One region of the Modicisalibacter sp. MOD 31.J genome, then DNA from elsewhere that is predicted to be linked to it. Evidence: predicted binding sites of a transcription regulator. Region 1 holds the regulator's gene; the other holds the start of a gene.

Region 1 (10,931 bases):
CTCGATGCTGATCATCGAGTAGACCGACAGGATCAACGTCGCCGAGGCGATGGTCGCGTAACGCGGTCCCACGGCGCCCAGCATGATGAAGACGAAGGCGGACAACGCCAGGCCGGGCGCGAACAACCATGGCCAGGGAAACAGCAGCTCCACCGAGAGCGAGGCGACGGCGAAACACACCAGCGTGACCAGCAGCGCCCGGACCCGCCCCTCCCAGTTGTCGTCGGTCTCGGCCAGGGCGCTGGCGATGATGCCGAGGAACAAGGGTATCGTCAGCGCGATCCGGTCCAGATGCCAGCCGAGGGCGATGGCGCCGCCGAGGGCGAGGAACACGCGCAGGCTGTAGGCGAACTTGTCGAGCGTCCACAGGCGACGCAGGGATTGGGCGAGCGAATCGGGAATCTCGGTATCTCCGGGTCGTGACCGTGGGGCACGCTTGCCTGCCGGGGCGGTGGCAGACACCTGGCGCGGCGCTGATGATCTTAGACTTTAGTATAACGTCTTGTGGCTTATCGGCGGCAACAGCGAGCGCTTTACCCGGGGCGGACACGCTGGGCGGGGACGCAAGGGTACCCAGTCCCACCTGAGCCGTGCGGTCTCGGCCGTCGGCCCGAGCCGGTTCCAGCGGCTCGGGCGCGCGGCCGCCAGGCGATTGGTCAGAGGTGCTTGAGCAGTGCCTGGAGGCGATTGAGATCCCGGGAATCGCCGACCAGCCGCAAGCGCCCGTCGATCAGGCCCTCGCGGAAGGCCCGCTGGGAGGGCTTCTTCAGGACCGCCAGGGCGGCCTCGGCGTCGCGAAAGCGCAGTTCCAGGTCGAGATCCACCGGCAGGCCCGGGGCGCTGGCGACCCGCTCGGCGTTCATCCGGTAGTGTCGGGCGATGGACAGATCCTCGGTGGCGATGCCCCAGTCCAGCCGACCGCGTTCGCGCAGGGCGTCGCGAAACGCCGTCCGGCGCCGCCGCGCACGCTTGAGCATCCAGCCGAGCAGCCACAGCATCAGTCGAAGCTTCATGGCGCATCCATGACGTCAGAGGAGGAAGGGAGAGCCGTCGCCTGGGCGACGGCTGGCGGGAGGGCCCGGACACGCTGACGGTACCGGGCTCTCTCCCGCGGCGGTCTTACTTGGAGACGGCGTCCTTGAGAGCCTTGCCGGCCTTGAAGGCAACGGTCTTGCTGGCCGGGATGGTCAGCGACTCGCCGGTCTGCGGGTTCTTGCCGGTACGGGCCGCCCGCTCGCGCACGGTGAAGGAGCCGAAGCCGATCAGTGACACGTCCTGCCCCTTGGCCACGCTGCCGGTGATCTCGTCGAGAATCACGTTGAGCACCTGACTGGCCTTGTCCTTGGAAAGATCGGCACGCTCGGCAATCGCCGCCGCGAGTTCTGGCTTGCGCATATAGCCCTCCTGAAATGTGGCAGTGAAGACGGCAGCCTCGACTACCGTGGGTCTTGTTGTTCGTGACTTAGGTCGACGCGAACCCGCAGGTCTGCGGGGTATGACGCAACTAGATTAGCAACGGCGGCGCGGCCCGCGCCAGTTCGACTTTCCGCCGCACGCAGCGTCCTGTCAACGCAAAGCCCAACAAACGTCCGTTCTCGTCTTCCGCCAGGGCACTGAGATCGACGTCCTCGCCCTCGATCCGCCAGCGGTGAGGAACTTCCCGCGGGGGCAGGGCGACCACCGGGCAACAGGGGGTCTTGACGATCACCGGCCAGGGCCCGTAATTCACCGCGGTGGGCGTGCCGGAGAGCGTCGCCGCCAGCGCCTTGGCACTCGCCTGCAGCGGCTGGACATACATGGCATTGACGCCGTCCACGCAGGCCACGTCGCCCAGCGCGTAGATCCCCGGCGCCGAGGTGCGCAGGTAGCGGTCGGTGTGAATGCCCGCCGCACTGCTGGTGATGCCCGCCCGCTCGGCGAGCGTCGTGCGCGGTGCGAGGCCGGTGGCCACCAGCACCAGGTCGGCATCCAGCGCATGGCCGTCGTCCAGGGGCAGGCACACGTCGCCACCGTCGAGTTTCGGGGCCGTCACGTGGCGCCCCAGATGCAGCGCGATACCGGCGCCGGCGAGCTCGCCGGCCAGCGCGTGGCCCAGCGGCTCGGGGAGCAGGCGCGCCAGTGGCGCGCGCTCGGGGGCGATCATCGCCACCGCGTGGCCGGCGGCGGCCAGGTCGTTGGCATATTCACAGCCCACCAGCCCGGCACCGACGATCGCCACCCGGGCCGGCCGGCCGACGGCCTCCAGCGCGGCGTGAAAGGCGCGGTAGTCGTCGAGATCGTTGATGGTGAAGACCCGTCCGGCGAGCGCCGCGTCGATGGTGAAGGGCGGTTGCGGCGCGGCGCCGGTGGCGAGCACCAGCTCGTCGAAGGCCAGCCTCTCGGTGCCGAGCTGCAGCTCGCACGCCCCCGGGTCGACGGCATCGACCCGGGTGTGGGTACGCACCACCAGGTTCAGTTCGTCGGCGAGCGCCAGCGCCGAGCGGCTGGCCAGGGCGTCGGGGGCCAGCCCCTTGGCGAAGCCGGTGGACAGCAACGGCTTGGAATAGTCGTCACCGCTGTCGGCGGTGATCAGGGTGATCGGCCGTTGCGGCTGGTGGCGACGCAGGGCACGCGCCAGGCCGAGACCGGCCATGCCGCTGCCGAGCAGGATCAGAGGTGAGCTCATGCGGTTCCCTGGCATGATGATTCGAGGGTGACGGGCAATGAATGCCGCCATGGTACACTATCGCGTCCCATTTCCGACCCGGAGGCCGCCGTGCCCGAGGCGACATCCCTCCCGGCGAACGTCCCCCACTGGCGCCCCGCCGCGGCCTGGCGACCGGCGATGAGCGCCGCCTGGTGGCGCTGGCTGGCCTCGCGCGACTCGCTGACCCGGCGGCTGATCGCCGCGGCGCCACAGGGCTTCGCGGTACGCCTGCTCGCCCAGCGGCTCACCTGCCCGCGCCGCGACGAGGCCGTCGCACTGGGCATCCCCGCAACGCGCTACGTATGGTGCCGCGAAGTCGCGCTGTGCAACGGCGACACGCCCTGGGTCGTGGCCCGCTCGGTGGCCCCGCTGGAGCGCCTGGGCGGCCAGCGTCTCGGCCAGCTCGGCGAGCGCTCGCTGGGCAGCTGGCTGTTCCGCCAGCCGGGTCTCGAGCGCGGGCCGATCGAGATCACCCGCAGCGCACCGCCCTTCCATCCCGCCACCGGCCCCTGGGGGCGCCGCTCGCGGTTTCGTCACGGCCGCTTCGAGGTACTGGTCCAGGAGTTCTTCCTGGCGCGCATGGCGGATGAACTGGCGCTACCCAGACGCTAGACTGGGCGACGTTTGCCACCGGAGATCACCATGTCAGACAGCCCGCGTCCCACGGGGGCGGCGCGTTTTCATCCCGCGCGCCTGCCCGCCTTCCTGCATTTGACCCGGCTCGATCGGCCGATCGGCACCTGGCTGTTGATGTGGCCCACGCTGTGGGCGCTGTGGATCGCCGCCGAGGGCCTCCCCGAGCGCGCGACGCTGCTGATCTTCGTCGCCGGGGTCTACCTGATGCGCGCCGCCGGCTGCGTGATCAACGATTACGCCGACCGTCACTTCGACGGGCACGTCAAGCGCACCCGCGACCGCCCGCTGGCCACCGGTCGCATCGGCGAAGGCGAGGCCCGGGCACTGTTCGTCGCGCTGGTGGCCGCGGCCTTCGTGCTGGTCTGCTTCACCAACGCCTTCACGGTGATGCTCTCGGTGGGTGGCGTGGCGCTGGCCTTCGTCTACCCGTTCATGAAGCGCTACACCCACTGGCCGCAGGCGGTGCTCGGCGCGGCCTTCTCGTGGGCGATCCCCATGGCCTTCGGCGCCGTCCAGCAGCAGGTGCCGGTCGACGCCTGGCTGCTGTTCTTCGCCAACGTGGCCTGGACGGTGGCCTACGACACCGAATACGCCATGGTCGACCGCGACGACGACCTGACGATCGGCATCAAGTCCACCGCGGTGCTGTTCGGCGCCTACGACAAGCTGATGATCGGCCTGCTGCAGCTCGTCACGCTGACGCTGCTGGCGGTGGTCGGCGCGCGCCAGGCGCTGAACGGCTACTTCTGGGTCGGCCTGGCGGCGATGGCGGCGATCTTCGTCTACCAGCAGTGGCTGATCCGCGACCGCTCGCGGGAGCGCTGTTTCCGGGCGTTTCTCAACAATCACTGGGCGGGGCTGGTGCTGTTCGCGGGGATCGGCCTGGCGCTGTGGCCGGTGGTGTGAGGCCGGCGTCGTGGCCAGCATTGCGCCCGCGGCACGTTTGTCACAAGCTTGTCACATTAGCGCGTTGTAATCGTCATCGTCCTGTCACTGCCGGATGCTCGCCAATGGAGGACGAGATCCGCCACCGCACGAGGCCAGGGGAATGACATCCAAGACCGTGCTCATCGTCGACGACGAGCCCTCCATTCGCGAGATGATCGCCGTGGCGCTGGAGATGGCCGACTACCGGGTACTGGAGGCCGACAACGCCCAGGACGCCCACGCCCTGATCGTCGACGACCAGCCCGACCTGCTGCTGCTCGACTGGATGATGCCCGGCACCAGCGGCATCGAACTGGCGCGTCGCCTCAAGCGCGAGGAGACCACCGCCGAGTTGCCGATCATCCTGCTCACCGCCAAGAGCGAGGAGGACAACAAGATCCTCGGTCTCGAGGCCGGTGCCGACGACTACATCACCAAGCCGTTCTCGCCGCGCGAGCTGGTGGCCCGGCTCAAGGCCGTGCTGCGCCGGACCACGCCGCGTGGCATCGAGGACGCCGTCGAGGTCGAGGGGCTGATGCTCGATCCGGCCAGCCATCGGGTGTCGTCCCACGGCCAGGCCCTGGAGATCGGCCCCACCGAGTACCGTCTGCTGCAGTTCTTCATGACCCACCAGGAGCGCGCCTATACCCGCGGTCAGTTGCTCGATCAGGTGTGGGGCGGCAACGTCTACGTCGAGGAGCGCACCGTCGACGTGCACATCCGCCGCCTGCGCAAGGCGCTGGGCGAACCCCACCAGCATCTGATCCAGACCGTGCGCGGCACCGGCTACCGCTTCTCGGCAAGAGGCTGACCCCGGCCGATGTACTACTGGACCAACGAACTCTGGCGACTGGCCTATCTGGTCGGTGGACTGGGGGCGTTGGGCTGGGTGCTCGATGCCCCCGGCTGGGGGCTGGCCGGCGGCCTGGGGCTGTTCGTGTTCATCCACCTGCGTCACCTGCGCGAACTCTACGTCTGGCTGACCTATCACCCCGGCCGCGAGCCGCCGGTGGGCAGCGGCGTGTGGGGGGACCTGTTCGACCGGCTCTACAAGTACCAGAAGACCCAGCGGATGACCCAGGAACGGCTGCGCGACGTGATCCGCCGCGTCCAGGAGTCCTCCGAGGCGATGCGCGACAGCGTGGTGATGCTCGACAGCCGCGGCGACCTGGAGTGGTGGAATACCGCCGCCGAGAGGATGCTCGGCTTTCAGACCCGCCACGACCGCGGTCAGCACATCACCAACCTGCTGCGCGATCCGCGCTTCGTCGACTACTTCTACGCCCGCGACTATCGCGAGCCGCTGACCCTGCCCTCGCCGATCCGCGACGACCTGGTCCTGCAGTTCCAGATCACTCTCTACGGCGACGACGAACGCCTGGTGATGGCCCGCGACATCACCCGCCTGCACCGCCTGGAGCAGATGCGCCGCGACTTCGTCGCCAACGTCTCCCACGAGCTGCGCACGCCGCTGACCGTGCTCGCCGGCTATCTCGAGACCTACACCGAGTACGCCGATCAACTACCGCCGCGGTGGCAGCGCGGGCTCACCCAGATGCAGGAACAGACCACGCGCATGCAGAATCTGGTCAACGACCTGCTGCTGCTCTCGCGGCTCGAGACCGATCACCAGACCGAGCGCTCCACGCCGGTGGCGATCGACGACCTGCTGGAAAGCGTGCGCCGGGATACCGTCGCGCTCTCGGAGGGGCGCCACAGCATCCATGTCGAGATCGAGGATCCGCGCCGGCTCTCGGGGGTCGAGCAGGAACTGCGCAGCGCCGTCTCCAACCTGGCGTTCAACGCCGTGCGTTACACCCCCGAAGACAGCACCATCACCCTGCGCTGGCGCGCCTGGCAGGACGGCGCCGCGCTGGAGGTCGAGGACGACGGCGAGGGCATCGATCCGGTGCACATCCCGCGGCTCACCGAACGCTTCTACCGCGTCGACAAGGGCCGCAGCGCCGCCACCGGCGGTACCGGCCTGGGTCTGGCGATCGTCAAGCACGTATTGCTGCGCCACGACGCACGCCTGGAGATCGACTCCAATCCCGGCGAGGGCGCGCTGTTCCGCTGCGTGTTCCCCGCCGAGCGGCTGATCGAGGCCGACCCGGCGCTGGCCGACGCACAGCGGGCCTGATGACCGTCGCTGTACTGGCGGCGATTCCAGCCATGGAGGAGATCACCTTGGTGTTGTCGGAGGAGTGGAAAGCGATGCTGCCGCGGGCAGGCGCCCCCAGAAGCGCCCGTCGCCACGGGTCAGCCCCGCCTCGTCGAGCAGGGCCGTGAAGGTGGCATCAGGATCGAGATCCTGGAAACGGCGTGGATGCAGCCACTTGGCGATCCGCTCCAGGGCGACGATGCCGAACGGTCCCTGGTGAAAGCCGTGCCACAGGGCATAGCAGCGCCCCTGGCGCACCGCGGTCAGTTGTGTCCAGCCGGGCAGCGTCTCGCTCAGATGGCGCAGATCGTCCGCGATCTCATCGGCCGAGACACCGATGCCGACGCGTATGCCGTCGCCGGCCGCCCACTGACCGGCGGTGTTGAGGATCACCTCCGGTGGGTGAGCGAGCACCCACTCCTGGCTCAGGGTGGCGCCGCTCACCGGTGCCAGCTCGGCGGCCAGATTGCGCCCGCCGGCCCGCTCGACCAGATCGGCCAGCCCGCCGTCGAGGTTAGTGCGACAGCAGTCGACCTTGAGCCCGGGGGCGATGCTGATCAGCACCTCGGGGCGATGCTCGATCCCGGTCAGGCGCCGGTCGATGCGCGCCAGATGCCGCTCGATCAGCCGATCGACCGCCTCGGCGCGAGACTCTACGCCCAGCGCTTCGCCCAACAAACGCAGGCTCTGTGGCGTGTCGCGCAGGGGATGACGATTGAACTCGGTGTACAGGTAGGGAATGCCCACCCCATCGAGCACATCGGCCAGTGCCGAGCCCTCGATGCGCGAGCGTCGCGAGAGATCGAAGATCACCAGGTCCGGGGACAGCGCCAGCAGCGCCTCGGCATCGAGTTCCGGCGTCGAGGTCCGACTCAGGGCCGGCAGCGCCTCCAGCGCCGGCCAGCGTCGCACCAGCCGCGCCGCCATGGCGGTGTCGAAGACGCTCAGCGGATAGGCCCAGCCGGCGAGCCGCTCGGCCGGCGCATCGAGCAGCGTGAGCAGCGAGTAGAGCTGGCGCGGCTGGGCCAGGAAGATGCGCTGGGGTGGCGCCTCGAGGCGCACCTCGCGCCCGGCGAGATCGGTGACCCGACGCGGCCAGGCGCCCGAGGCATCGGCAGCGAAGGAGGAGGAGCAGAGCCCGAGCAGCAGCCAGGCGAGGATAATCGGCACGAAACGCATGGATGACTCCGTCGAGCACAACAAGAAAGGCGCCTCTCCTATTCGGCGACCCCATCGGTGAGCACGACCGGACGCCCCTGGGAGCAGGTCTCGAGGCGCGCCTCGATGCCATAGGCGGCGCGCAGCGACTCGGGGGTGATCGCCGTGCGCGGCTCACCCTCCGCCAGCAGGCCGTCGGGGCCGAGCAGCAGCACCCGGTCGCAGTGACGCAGGGCCAGGTTGATATCGTGTAACGCCATCAGGCAGGTCGCCCGCCGTCGGGCGATGGCATCGCGCACCGCCTCGATCAGCGCCAGCTGCCAGCGCAGGTCCAGCGCGCTGGTCGGCTCGTCGAGCAGCAGCAGTTCGGGCTCGCGCACCAGTACCTGGGCCAGGCCGACCATCTGGCGCTGGCCGCCGGACATCGCCGCCAGCCGCTTGAACGCCAGGGCTCGCAGCGAGAGGCGATCGAAGACCGACTCGATCAGCGTCTCGACGGCCTCGCGGGAGAGCTCCGGCCGCGCCACCCGGCAGGCACTCGCCACCGCCTCATAGGCCACCAGGCTGGTGGCCTGCGGCAGGGTCTGGGGCAAATAGCCGACGTGGCGCATGCGCTGCACGCCGCGCAGGGCCGACAGCCCGATCTCGCCGAGACGGATCTCGCCCCCGGCGGGGCGCAGGCCGGCGAGGGCCTGCAACAGGGTCGACTTGCCCACGGCGTTGGGGCCCAGCACGCCGACCAGCGAACCGGCCGGCAGCGTCGGCAGGTCCAGCCCCTGGAACACCCGGCGGTCCCGATAGCCCGTCGTCAGCCCGCTGACCGTCAGTCCCGTCATCTTGATCGCCATCACCCCCCCTTGCGCTGGCCGAGCAGCAGGGCCAGGAAACAGGGAATCCCCACCAGCGAGGTGACGATGCCCACCGGCAGCGCCAGACCGGGCACCAGCGACTCGCTGGCCACGGCGGCCAGGGTCAGCATCAGCGCCCCGGCCAGGACGCTGCCCGGCAGATAGAAGCGGTGATCCTCGCCCAGGGCGAGGCGCGCCATATGCGGCGCCACCAGGCCAATGAAGCCGATGGTGCCGACGAAGGCCACCGCGGCCAGCAGGCTGACGCGCAGCAGCGCCGTGCGCCGCAGCCGCGTGACCGGCACGCCGAAGCTGCGGGCATGCTCGTCGCCGGCGCGCAGCGCGGTCATCGCCCAACTGCGGCGCATGGCGAACGGCAGGCACAGCGCCAGCACCGCGGCGAGAATCGCCACCCGATCCCAGGAGGCCCGGGACAAGCTGCCCATGGTCCAGAACATCAGCTGCTGCAGGGCATCGGGGCTGGCCACCAGCTGTACCAACGCATTGACGGCGTTGAGCACGAAAACCAGGGCGATGCCGAACAGCACGATGATCTCGCGGCTGGCGCCGTAGAGGCCGGCGACCGCGTCGATGGCCAGGATCGAGACCGTGGCGAAGACAAATGCCATGGTAGCGATGGCGTAGTTGGACGGGATGCCGAGGGTATCGACACCGAGCACGATCACCAGCGAGGCGCCCAGCGTCGCGGCGGCGCCAACACCGAGCGTGAAGGGGCTGGCCAGCGGGTTGTTGAGCACCGTCTGCATCTCGGCCCCCGCCAGGCCCAGGGCAGCACCGACCAGGGCCGCCATCAGCGCCCCCGGCAGGCGGATCTGCCAGACGATCGCCTCGTCCAGCGGGCCCAGGGCGCCGGGATCGGCCAGTACATCCAGCAGCGAGTGGAAGCTCAGCCCGGCCGGACCGGTCGCCACATCGATCGCCAGTGCCGCGAGCACGCCCATGCACAGCCCTGCCAGGATCAGGGTCCGCCCCAGGGTGAAGCGTCCGTACGCCAGCGCCAGTCGGGAGGTCCGCTGCGGTCGTCGTAACACGAAAGGTCTCTCATCGGTCAGGGAGCCAGGGGGCAGCACAGACCTTGCCCCGGCAAAGCCGGTCGGATGATAAATATTATCAAATGCAATTGCAAAAAATCATGAAAATGTGCCCCGCTCGCGAGGCACGAGCGGGGCGCGAGGTCAACGCAGCGGTGGGCAGCGCGACCCGCACCGGGGGTCAGCCGGCGGTAGGGGTTGTGCCACATCCGTACCGCGCCGGCCCGATGATCGAGGTTTCGACCGAAAGCAGGGCCAAGATGCCATCATTCTCGCAGCGCTGCGAAAGCCGCTCACGAGAGAGGTCGCCCGGATGGGGCTCGGCTCTCCCCGAGAATATCGAGCGGCTTGCCATCCAGTGTCGCGGTCTCCAGACCGAGCACCCGGGCGAAGGTCGCGCCGGGATCGTCCATGCGGCGCAGGCCGTTGGCGGGCAGGGCCTGGCCGGCACGCACCCCCGAGCCATGAAAGATCGCCAGCCCCAGGTTGGAGGCAAAGTCGGTACTCGCGGACGGAATCTGAGGGCCGTGATTGGCGCCGGCGCTCTGCACCGGGGCGACGGTGTCGCCACGCCGGTTGACCCCCCACACGAAACCCGAGGCATAGGCGAACAGCACGTCGCCCCGATGCTCGCCCCAATAGCCCAGTATACCGGCATCCTCACCCTTCACGGCCAGTGCCACCACGTTGCGCTCGCCGGCGGGCGTGTCCACGTACCAGGTCGTCAGGGCCTTGAGGATCCGGGTCTGGACGTCGGCGACGTCGGGCACCGCGACGAGATCACGGTTGACGAAGATCTCCAGCCCCCCGCGTTCGTCCTTGAGAAAGGCGCGGCTGCGCTCGATGACCGGCCGCCCCCGGTCATCGAGCGTGCACAGATCGAATTCGGCCAGTCGGCGATGAATGTCACACAGGTAGTGATTGGGCACGTCGCCGTGGTCGGAGGCGAGCACCAGCAGCGTGTCCTCGCGGCATCCCGCCAGCAGCCGCCCGACCGCATCGTCGAGCAGCCGGTAGGAACACCGGATCGCCTCCAGATACTCGGCCTGCCGGGTCGCCGAAAAGAACGGGGAAGCCGGGTCACAGTAGGCCAGGCACGTGTGGTGGGTCTCGTCGTTGAGACGGAACACCGTGGCGAACAACGAGAAGTCTTCCTCGTCGAGCAACGTCAGCGCGCTGTCGACCAGCCACTCCAACTGATAACGCCCCTCCTCGAAGCTGGTCTCGTGATAGAGGGTGTCGGGGTCGGCGGATACCGCCCACTTGGCGATGAACGGGCCATGACGCCGAATCAGGCGATCCGCCAGGGCCGGTTGATTGCTCAATTGCTCCGGGATCGTGATCTGCGACTGCAGCAGGTCGAGCCGGCCCGTGGCGATGTCGTGAGCCAGCAGCTTGAAACGCACCTGACCGGCCCCGTGCGCGGTATCCACCGGCAGCCAGCCGCTCCATTCCCCGACGTC
Region 2 (10,931 bases), on a different contig from region 1:
ATGGTCACGGTGCCGCCGATCATGCGCGAATCCGCCTATGGGCTGGGCTGTACCACCTGGGAAGTGGTGCGCAGCGTGATCTTTCCCTCGGTACGCGGCGGCCTGGTGGGCGGGGTGATCCTCGGCCTGGGCCGGGCGCTGGGCGAGACCATGGCGGTGACCTTCGTGATCGGCAACAACCTGTTCTTCCACGCCACCCTGACCGGGCAGGGCACCTCGATCGCCGCCCTGATCGCCAACCAGTTCCCGGAGGCGGATGGCATCCAGCGCTCGGCGCTGCTGGCGCTGGGACTGTTGCTGTTCGTGATCACCTTCATCGTGCTGGCAATCGCCCGCCTGATGCTCAACCGCTATGACCGCAAGTCGGCCTGAGGAGGCGCGCATGTATTCCGTCTATCAACGTCGACGCCTGATCAACCGCGTGATCATGGGCTTCTGCATCGCGGCGGCCGCTTTCGGTATCGCCTGGCTGCTGCTGATCCTCTGGTCGCTGGTGGTCAAGGGCGGCGCGGCGCTGTCGCTGTCGGTCTTCACCGAGCGCACCCAGATGAATGGCGGCGGGCTGGGCAACGCGATTCTCGGCAGCCTGATCATGACTGCGCTGGGCACGCTGTTCGGCTCGATCATCGGCGTGGCGGCGGGCACCTGGCTCGCCGAATACGGCGGCAAGTCGCGGCTGGCGAGTGTCATCCGCTTCATCAACGACGTGCTGCTGTCGGCGCCGTCGATCATCGTCGGGCTGTTCATCTATGCCGTGGTGGTCCTGCAGACCGGGCACTTCTCCGGCTGGGCGGGGGCGCTGTCGCTGACCGTGATCATCATCCCGGTGGTGATCCGCGCCACCGAGGACATGCTGCTGCTGGTGCCCAACACCCTGCGCGAGGCGGCCGCCGCCCTCGGGGCGCATCGCTGGTGGGTGGTGACGCGCGTCTGCTACGCCGGCGCCCGCGCCGGCATCGTCACCGGCATTCTGCTGGGCTGTGCGCGGATCAGCGGCGAGACGGCGCCGTTGCTGTTCACCTCGTTGAACTCCAATCAGTGGAACTTCTTCGATCTGAACAGCGAGATGCCCAACCTGCCCATGACGCTCTACCAGAACATGACCATCAATTCGTTCATCCCGCGGCAGGTCGAACTGGCCTGGGCGGGGGCGCTACTGCTCACGGTGGCGATCCTGCTGCTGAACATCGTCGCCCGTGTCGTCTCGCGCCAGCGCGGCTAGCCAATGCTCAAGAGGAGTTGCCCATGACCACCGCATCCGAAGGCCTGGTCCCCCGTTTCTCCCGTCCGGAGGCCTGGGATCAGGCCAGGCCGGCCGTCGCCGATGCCGAGGCGAAGCTCCGGGTCGAGGATCTGAATTTCTATTACGGCAGTTTCCAGGCGCTCAAGTCGATCAGCATGGACGTGCCCGCCAATCAGGTCACTGCCTTCATCGGGCCGTCCGGCTGCGGCAAGTCGACCTTGCTGCGCTGCTTCAACCGCATTCACGATCTCTATCCGGGGATGCGCAGCGAAGGCGCCATTCAGCTCGACGGTCAGAACATCAACGATGCCCGGGTCGATACCAACCTGCTGCGGGCGCGGATCGGCATGGTCTTCCAGAAGCCCACGCCGTTTCCGATGACGGTGCACGACAACATCGCCTTCGGTGTGCGCCTCTACGAGCGCCTCAACGAGCGCGACATGGAAAACCGTGTGCAGTGGGCCCTCGAGAAGGCGGCGCTGTGGGACGAGGTCAAGGACAAGCTTCACCAGAACGGCCAGGCGCTGTCGGGGGGCCAGCAGCAGCGCTTGTGCATCGCCCGGACCATCGCCGTGAAGCCCGAGGTGATCCTGCTCGACGAGCCGACGTCGGCGCTCGATCCGATCTCCACCGGCTACATCGAGGATCTGATCAACGAGCTGAAAGCGGATTACACCATCGTCATCGTCACCCACAACATGCAGCAGGCGGCCAGGGTCTCGGATGTCACCGCCTTCATGTACCTGGGCGAGCTGATCGAGTGCGACGAGACGCCGAAGATCTTCACTCAGCCCGGCGATAGCCGCACGGAGGACTACATTACCGGGCGCTACGGCTAAGGAAACGCTGTATAAATGCCTGCGCGAGCGAATCGCTTCGTTGCGTGGTACTCGAAAACTCGCCTAACTTCATGTTATGCCTCGTTTTCTGCGTTCCATGCGCCTCGCGCTTCATCCCGCTCGTCGATTTATTCAGCATTTCCCTAAGCGTCTCAGCACGCGGCCAGTGTGTGACCGGGAAGGGATTTCCGGTCCAACTCGCCACGCCTGTCGACTGTCACGAAGCTGTCATCTTTGTGCGGCATCTTGGGTTCCGCGAAGGTTGAACACTCTCATCGACAGGAGTTACCCGCATGAACCGCATCCTGAAGACCACCGCCGTTGCCGCCGCCGTGATGGGCGTGGTCGGTGTCGCCCAGGCCCGCGAGCAGCTGCGCATCGTCGGCTCGAGCACGGTCTACCCGTTTGCCAGCTATGTCGTGGAAGAGTTCGGTGCGACCACCGACTATCCGACGCCGGTCATCGAATCCACGGGCTCCGGCGGCGGCCTGAAGCTGTTCTGTGCCGGTGTCGGTGACGATACCCCGGACATCACCAACGCCTCGCGTCGCATGAAGACGTCCGAGTTCGAACGCTGCGAGAAGAACGGTGTCACCGACATCACCGAGGCGACGATCGGCTACGACGGGATCGCCTTCGCCGAATCGAGCAGCAACGAGCCGATCGATCTGAGCCGCGAGCAGATCTTCCTGGCGCTGGCCGCCAAGGTGCCGCAGGACGGCAAGCTGGTCGACAACCCCTACAAGAAGTGGAGCGACATCGATTCGTCGCTGCCCGATCGCGAGATCTCCGTCTACGGGCCGCCCACCACCTCCGGTACCCGTGACGCCTTCGAGGAGCTGGTGATGGAAGCCGCCTCCGAAGACATGAAGGCCTATGGCGGCGAAGCCTACACCGACATCCGCTCGGATGGCGCCTACATCGACGCCGGCGAGAACGACAACCTGATCGTTCAGCGTCTGGCCGAGGACACCGACGCCTTCGGCATCTTCGGGTATTCCTACCTGGAAGAGAATTCCGACACCCTGATCGGTGCCAGCATCGATGGCGTCGAGCCCACGCCCGAGGCGATCAGCTCCGGCGAGTACCCGGTGTCACGCTCGCTGTTCTTCTACGTCAAGAACCAGCACGCCGACAGCGTGCCGGCGATGTACGAGTACGCCAACCTGTTCATGACCGAGAAGATGATCGGTCCGATGGGTTACCTGAAGGGCCTGGGTCTGATCCCGCTGCCGGACGACATGCGCCAGGCACAGCGCCAGCAGGTCGAGAACCACGACAAACTCGAACTGGCCGACCTCAAGTAAGCTGCGTCGCCGCATGAACGAGGCCGGCGACGCGAGTCGTCGGCCCGTTTTCATGTCAGGCCCCGGCCTTGGGGTGCCGTCCCCCAGGTGACGGGGCCGTAGCGAGAGACCGATTATGCTGTCCAATCTGACGTTTCTGACATTCTGTGTGGCCTTGGCGGTGCTCGGGCTGATCGCCTTCATCGTGGCACGCGCCAAGGCCTCCCGGACGCGCCAGGCCGGGGTGGCGATGTACGCCCAGCCCGATCAATATGCCTGGTTCTCGGTGCTGGCCACGGCCGGCCCGGCCATCGCGGTGGGCGCCGTCGGCGCTTTCGTCATGCTGCTGCTGGGTGCCGAGATTCCCACTCCCTACCTGCTCGCCGCGAGCCTGGTGATCGCCGCCATCGGGCTGTTCGTGGGGGTCAGGCAGGTGCGTCCCGACTTCCACGCACGTCAGGCCATCGAGCGGGTGATCCGCCTGGCGCTGGCGGGGGCGGCCCTGGTATCGATCGTCACCACCTTCGGCATCCTGCTGTCGATCGTTTCCGAGGCGATCCGTTTCTTCCAGATGCAGGGCCTGTGGGATTTCCTGACCGGCACCACCTGGTCGCCGGGCGACAGTTTCCTCGCCGCGGCCGGACGCGGTGGCGAGTCCGCCGGCGGCGCCCAGTTCGGGTCGGTACCGTTGTTCGCCGGCACCTTCATCATTTCCCTGATCGCCATGCTGGTGGCGATTCCGGTCGGCCTGCTGGCGGCGATCTACATGGCCGAATTCGCGCCGCCGCGGGTGCGTACCCTGGCCAAGCCGGTGCTGGAGGTGCTGGCGGGCATTCCCACCGTGGTCTATGGCTTCTTCGCGGCGATCACCGTGGCGCCGATCATCGTCGACATCGCCGGTTTCTTCGGCCTCGACGCCTCCTACAACAACGCCCTGGCGCCGGGCGTGGTGATGGGGATCATGATCATTCCCTTCATCTCGTCGCTTTCCGATGACGTGATCAATGCGGTGCCCGACAGCATGCGCGAGGGCTCGCTGGCGCTGGGCATGACCAAGGGCGAGACCATCAGGAGCGTGGTGCTGCCGGCGTCGCTACCGGGGATCATCTCGGCGTCGCTGCTGGCGGTCTCCCGGGCGCTGGGCGAGACCATGATCGTGGTCATGGCTGCCGGCATGCGCCCCAACCTGACCGCCAACCCGCTCGAGGACATGACCACGGTGACGGTGCGCATCGTCGCCGCCCTGACCGGCGACCAGGAGTTCGAGAGTGCCGAGACGCTCTCCGCCTTCGCCCTGGGTCTGGTGCTGTTCGTGGTCACCCTGGTCCTCAACATGGTGTCGGTACTGATGATTCGCCGTTTCCGCGAAAAGTACCGCTCCAACAACCTGTGACACGACGAGGTTCGTTACGCTCATGAGCCAATCCTTCGACGCCATCACCGCCCAGCTCAAGCGGCGCCATCGCCGCTCGGCCAACCTCAAGCGGATGTCGATGGGCGCGCTGATCCTCGCCGCGACCTTCCTGGTGGTGTTCATCGGCGACATGCTGGCCAAGGGCCTGCCGGCCTTCCAGCAGGCCCAGATCCAGGTCGAGGTGACCTACAGCGAGCAGGCCCGCGAGATCCCGCCCGCGGCGGTGGGCGACGACGTTCGCTCGCTGGTCAGCCGCGGCTATCTGCGCCTGATCCCCTCGCGCATGGAGGACGATCCCGACCTGCTCGGCACCCAGCGCATGGAGTGGGTGATCGCCGACAGCGCCGTCGATCAGTACCTCAAGGGGCACGACTCGAAGCTCAGCGCCAAGCAGCGCCGGCTCGTCGACCGCCTGGCCGAACAGGGGCGTGCCGAGCTGCGCTTCAACACCACCTTCTTCACCACCGGCGACTCGCGCATGCCGGAGATGGCGGGCATCGCCGCGGCGGCGATGGGCACGGTGATGACGTTGATCGTGACCATGGCGGTGTGTTTCCCGATCGGGGTGATGACCGCGGTCTATCTCGAGGAGTTCGCGCCCGACAACCATCTCACCCAGATCATCGAGATCAACATCAACAACCTCGCCGCGGTACCCTCGATCCTCTTCGGTCTGCTGGGGCTGGCGATCTACATCAACTTCTTCGGCGTGCCGCGCTCCTCGCCGCTGGTGGGCGGGCTGACCCTGGCGCTGATGACGTTGCCGGTGATCATCATCGCCACCCGCACGGCGCTGCGCAGCGTGCCGGACGGTATCCGCCAGGCCGCCTTCGGCGTGGGCTGCTCGCGCTGGCAGGTGGTGCGCGATCATGTCCTGCCGCTGTCGCTGCCGGGCATCCTGACCGGCTCGATCATCGGCATGGCCCAGGCGATGGGCGAGACCGCGCCGCTGATCATCGTCGGCATGGTGGCTTTCATCCCCGACGTCTCGGCCTCCTTCGCCAATGCCGCCACGGTGATGCCGGCGCAGGTCTTCACCTGGGCGGGCGACCCGAGTCCGGCGTTCGTCGAGAAGACCGCCGGCGGCATTCTGGTCCTGCTGGCCGTGCTGATCACGCTCAACGCCACCGCCGTGTTGCTGCGCAAGAAATTCGAACGTCGCTGGTAAGTCGGCGACACTGTCGAGGACACGATTCATGCTCAACGAACAGATTCTCCGGACCAAGGGGCAGACCCACGACATGCCAACGGGCGATCCCACCCGACCTCACGCGCCGCAGACGGGGCAGCCGGGCGAGCCGGTCAACCGCAACGAGGAGGCCAACCACGAGCTGAGCATTCGCGTGCGCGATCTCAACCTCTGGTACGGCGAGCACCAGGCGCTCAAGAACATCAACATCGATGTCTACCAGAAGAACGTCACCGCGCTGATCGGCCCCTCGGGCTGCGGCAAGTCGACCTTCCTGCGCTGCCTCAACCGCATGAACGACCTGATCAAGAGTGTACGCATCGAAGGGCTGGTGGAGATGGACGGCCGCGACGTCAACGAGGCGAAGATGGACGAGGTGGCGCTGCGCCGCCGGGTGGGCATGGTCTTCCAGAAGCCCAATCCGTTCCCCAAGTCGATCTACGAGAACATCGCCTATGCGCCGCGCATGCACGATCTGGTGGGTCGCAAGAGCGAGCAGGACGAGCTGGTCGAGCGGGCGCTGCGCGATGCCGGGCTGTGGAACGAGGTCAAGGACAAGCTGCATCAGCCGGGCACCTCGCTGTCGGGGGGCCAGCAGCAGCGGCTGTGCATCGCCCGGGCCATCGCCGTGCAGCCCGACGTGATCCTGATGGACGAGCCGACCTCGGCGCTCGATCCGATCTCGACGGCGACCATCGAGGACCTGATGGACAAGCTCAAGCAGCAGTTCACCATCGTCACGGTCACCCACAACATGCAGCAGGCCGCCCGCGTGGCGGATTACACGGCGTTCTTCCACCTCGGTGAGCTGATCGAGTACAACGACACGCGGATGATGTTCTCCAACCCGCACACCAAGAAGGCCGAGGACTACATCACCGGCCGCTACGGCTGATCGTCTACGGCATGGCGGCGGCTTGAAGCCGGCCGGCGGCCATGCTACATCTAGTGACGACTCGGAGATGGCATACCTCCGGGCGTCGCCTTGATCAGGCAACCAACGACGCCGAACCATCGCTCACGCGATTGATGATGCCTGCGAAGCGCCCGAGGTGCGTGCGTAGCAGGTGTCGTCGTGTCTCCCGCCGCCTCGTTCGCTTCGTGTTGCACGTTTTCGTCAGGCAACAGGAAGGATCGCTTCATGTGGACATCGGTAGTGGCCATCGGCGCGGGCGCGGCGATCGGCGCCAATCTGCGCTGGTTGCTGGGCCTGTGGCTCAACGCGCTGTTTCCCTCGCTGCCCCCCGGAACGCTGGCCGCCAACTGGCTGGGCGCCTGGTTGATTGGCGTGGCGATCGCGCTGTTCGCCCAGTTGCCGCAGCTTTCCCCGGAATGGCGGCTGTTCGTCGTCACTGGCTTTCTCGGTGCCCTGACCACCTTCTCGACCTTTTCCGCCGAGATGCTCACCACCCTGCAGTCGGGCAAGTGGGGCATGGCCCTCGGCGGTATCGCGCTGCACGTCGCCGGCTCCCTGGGCATGACGGCCCTGGGCATGGCGACGTTCGGTGTCGTGAAAACCCTGGCAGGAGCCATCAAATGACCTCACTCGACAGCGGTTACGAACTCCTCTTCATGGCGCCGGAGTCGCGTCGGCACGCTGGCGAGCCGGTACTCGACGCGGTGGTGGAAGCCGCCCGGACGCTGGGCATCACGCGCTACACGCGGCGTGCCGACGTGATGAGCGCCGGCGAGAACGGCCATGTCCACGCCGCGCATTTCTTCGAGCTGGCCGATCGGCCGTCCGAGGTGATGTTCGTGCTCGAGCCGACGCTGGCCGAGCGGCTGATCGAGGCGGTGGACACGGCGGGCATCGATGTCTTCTGCCTGCGCCGCCCGGTGGAGTACGGCCACCTGGGCGACTGAGCGGTCGCCCGGCGGCATCTATCGAGTCTAGTCGAGCAATTCCACGGCCACGGCCGTCGCTTCGCCGCCGCCGATGCACAGGCTGGCGATGCCGCGCCGCCCGCCGCGTCGGCGCAGCGCATTGATCAGGGTGGCGATGATCCGCGAGCCGGTGGAGCCGATCGGGTGGCCCTGGGCGCAGGCGCCGCCGAACACGTTGACCCGCTCGTGGGGCAGACCCAGATCGTCCATGGCGATCAGCGTGACCACCGCGAAGGCCTCGTTGATCTCGTAGAGGTCGACGTCCTCGGCCCGCCAGTCGAGCCGCTCGAGGAGCTTGCCGATGGCGCCCACCGGGGCGATGGTGAATTCGCTGGGGTGGCGGGCGTGGGTGGCGTGGCCGACGATACGCGCCAGCGGTTTCAGCCCGCGGCGTTCGGCGGCGTCCGCGCTGGCCAGCAGCAGCGCCGAGGCGCCATCGGAGATCGAGCTGGCGTTGGCGGCGGTGATGGTGCCGTCGGCCGAGAAGGCCGGACGCAGCGAGCGAACCCGGTCGAGCCTGGCGGTGAAGGGTTGCTCGTCGTGCTCGACGACGTGCTCGCCCTGACGGGTGGTCACCGTCACGGGGGCCAACTCGTCGACGAGCTCGCCATGCTCGTGGGCGGCCAAGGCTCGTTCCAGCGAGGCGATGGCGAAGTCGTCCATGCGCTCGCGGGAATAGCCGCGGGCGTCGGCGACCTGCTGGGCGAAGGCGCCCATCAACTGCCCGGTCTCGGCATCCTCGAGCCCGTCCAGGAACATGTGATCCTTGAGCTCGCCGTGGCCGAGCCGATAGCCGCTGCGGGCCTTGGTCAGCACATGGGGGGCGTTGGACATCGACTCCATGCCGCCGGCGAGCAGTAGCGCGCCGCTGCCCGCGCGAATCGCGTCGTGGGCCAGCATGGTGGCCTTCATGCCCGAGCCGCACAGCTTGTTGACCGTGGTCGCGCCGATGGCGTCGGCAATGCCGGCCTGGCGCATCGCCTGTCGGGCGGGGCCCTGCTTGACGCCGGCGGGCAGCACGCAACCCAGGATGCCCTCGTCGATCCAGTCGGGATCGATGGCGGCGCGCTCGATGGCGGCGCGGATGGCCACGGCGCCGAGTTGCGGGGCAGTGAGACTCGACAGGCTGCCCAGCAGGCCCCCCATCGGCGTTCTGGCGGCAGAGAGAATGATGATATCGTTGGCGTTGGTCATGGTTCGCTCCCGGCGAAAGGCCGGCTCGGGGCATCGTGTGACGATGGTCCGCGAGCCGGCCGACGGGCGCGTTGACCGCACCCGGGGCCTGTGGTTTGCTCGGTAAAAACCAAGCAAGCGCTAGTGTAAAAATGACTCTAGAGAATGCCTCGCCACGCCGCAAGGAGCTGGTGCGCCTCGCCGCTCGTCTGTTCGTCGAAGAGGGCTTCGACCGTACCACGGTGCGCATGCTGGCCCAGGCGATGGGCATCAAGTCCGGCAGCCTGTTCCATCACTTCCGTGACAAGCAGGCGATCCTGCACGCCGTCATCGAGGAGGGCACGCACAATGCCCTGAGCCTTGCCCGCAAGGCGCTCGCCGAAGCCGGGCCCGACCCGCGGGCGCGCCTCGACGCCATGGCGCGTGCCCATCTGCAGACCCTGCTCAGCGATCGCAACGCCCACGTGGTTGCGCTCTACGAGTGGCGGCGGCTCGACGACGCCTCCCACGAGGCGCTCGGCCATCTGCGCGATGCCTACGAAGGACTCTGGCAGCAGGTCATCGACGAGGCACTGGCCGCCGGCCTGATTCATGGCGATCCGTTCCTGGTCCGGCGTTTCGCGCTGGGCGCGCTCAACTGGACGGTGCGCTGGTACGACCCCGACGGCAGTCGTTCCCCCGAGACGCTGGCGCGCGAACTGGTGGCGATGATCACCTCGTCCCGACCCTGACGAGCCGACCCGGCCTGGACTCGACCATGGTCTAGCCATTTCCCTGACGGCATGCCTTGCTCCGCCGCCGGGAAGCTTCTAGCTTCAGGTCAGGATTCATGAGGTTGACGTTTACGTCAACTGAAGAAGAGCGGGCCGGTTCGCCAGGCGGTAATCAGGCCGGTGGAAAGTCGGCTCTTCCCGATGAGCACAACAAACACAACGAGCCCGAACGGGGCGTCAGTCAGGAGGGCACGCCATGTATACATCCACGAAGCCGGATGAAGGGCCGGGCCGATCCGAGGCCTTCTCCATGGACGCCGTCATGGAGCGGATCGACGATCATCGCGACGGCAGGCTCAACGCCTTCGAGGCCTGTTGTGGGCGCCACCTGCGCCAGGGGCGCGGTGGGGCGACGGCGCTGGTCCACGAGGATACCGAGATGCGGGTCACGTCGCTGAGCTACGCTGAGCTGGCCGCCGCCAGCGAACGGCTGGCCGGCTGGCTCGCAAGCCGTGGCCTGGGCGAGGGCGATCGCATCGCCTGCATGCTGCCGCGCTCGCCGCAACTGCTAATTGCGGTGTTCGCCACCTGGCGCATCGGCGCGGTCTATCAACCGCTGTTCACCGCCTTCGGCCCGGACTCGGTGGATTATCGTCTGGGCCGTGCCGACACCCGGCTCGTGATCACCGATCATGCCAACCGCAGCAAGTTCGATGGCCTGACACACAGTCTGCCGGTCCTGACCGTCGGCGGCCCCCTCGGCGATCACGGCGACGACCTGGACTGGGACGCCGCGCAAGCTCACCCGCCCATCGAGACGCCGGCGCCCCGGCAGTCCCTGGATGCCCCCTTTCTACAGATGTTCACCTCCGGCACCGTGGGCAAGCCCAAGGGCGTGGCCGTGCCGCTCGCGGCGCTGCCGGCCTTCGCCCTTTACATGGAACTGGCCGTGGGCCTGGAGGCCCATGACCGGTTCTGGAACATGGCCGATCCGGGCTGGGCCTATGGTCTCTACTATGCGATTACCGGCCCGTTGTTGCTGGGCGTGGCCACGCATTTCTGCGAGACGGGGTTCAGTGCCGAAGGCGCCTTGGCGTTCTTGAAGCGCCACCGCATCACCAACTTCGCCGCCGCGCCCACCGCCTACCGACTGATGAAAGCCTCCGGATTGTTCGACGAGGCCCGCGAGT

Evidence for each region. Region 1 encodes PhoB, which activates phosphate uptake and scavenging genes when phosphate is short. Its sites were predicted from a motif close to TGTCATANNNNTGTCANA; they were not measured.
Region 2: KGR00_RS16620 (PstS family phosphate ABC transporter substrate-binding protein) is a predicted target of PhoB. The motif match lies at 2,298-2,315, and genes of this name have one in related genera.

The regions. Positions count from the first base shown of each region.
Region 1 is NZ_JAGXFF010000003.1:373,766-384,696, reverse strand. Features, by position in the region: gene yccS (YccS family putative transporter) at 1-402, opposite strand, end outside; gene KGR00_RS12410 (hypothetical protein) at 657-1,013, opposite strand; gene KGR00_RS12405 (HU family DNA-binding protein) at 1,120-1,497, opposite strand; gene KGR00_RS12400 (FAD-dependent oxidoreductase) at 1,505-2,665, opposite strand; gene KGR00_RS12395 (chorismate lyase) at 2,756-3,298, shown strand; gene ubiA (4-hydroxybenzoate octaprenyltransferase) at 3,329-4,228, shown strand; gene phoB (phosphate regulon transcriptional regulator PhoB) at 4,371-5,060, shown strand; gene phoR (phosphate regulon sensor histidine kinase PhoR) at 5,070-6,389, shown strand; gene KGR00_RS12375 (ABC transporter substrate-binding protein) at 6,432-7,589, opposite strand; gene KGR00_RS12370 (ABC transporter ATP-binding protein) at 7,628-8,416, opposite strand; gene KGR00_RS12365 (iron ABC transporter permease) at 8,416-9,468, opposite strand; gene KGR00_RS12360 (alkaline phosphatase family protein) at 9,762-10,931, opposite strand, start outside.
Region 2 is NZ_JAGXFF010000004.1:580,291-591,221, forward strand. Features, by position in the region: gene pstC (phosphate ABC transporter permease subunit PstC) at 1-372, shown strand, start outside; gene pstA (phosphate ABC transporter permease PstA) at 383-1,222, shown strand; gene pstB (phosphate ABC transporter ATP-binding protein PstB) at 1,246-2,082, shown strand; gene KGR00_RS16620 (PstS family phosphate ABC transporter substrate-binding protein) at 2,376-3,389, shown strand; gene pstC (phosphate ABC transporter permease subunit PstC) at 3,505-4,761, shown strand; gene pstA (phosphate ABC transporter permease PstA) at 4,784-5,950, shown strand; gene pstB (phosphate ABC transporter ATP-binding protein PstB) at 6,024-6,866, shown strand; fluoride riboswitch at 6,921-7,017, shown strand; gene crcB (fluoride efflux transporter CrcB) at 7,113-7,511, shown strand; gene KGR00_RS16645 (DUF190 domain-containing protein) at 7,508-7,834, shown strand; gene KGR00_RS16650 (acetyl-CoA C-acyltransferase) at 7,862-9,049, opposite strand; gene KGR00_RS16655 (TetR/AcrR family transcriptional regulator) at 9,181-9,759, shown strand; gene KGR00_RS16660 (AMP-binding protein) at 9,998-10,931, shown strand, end outside.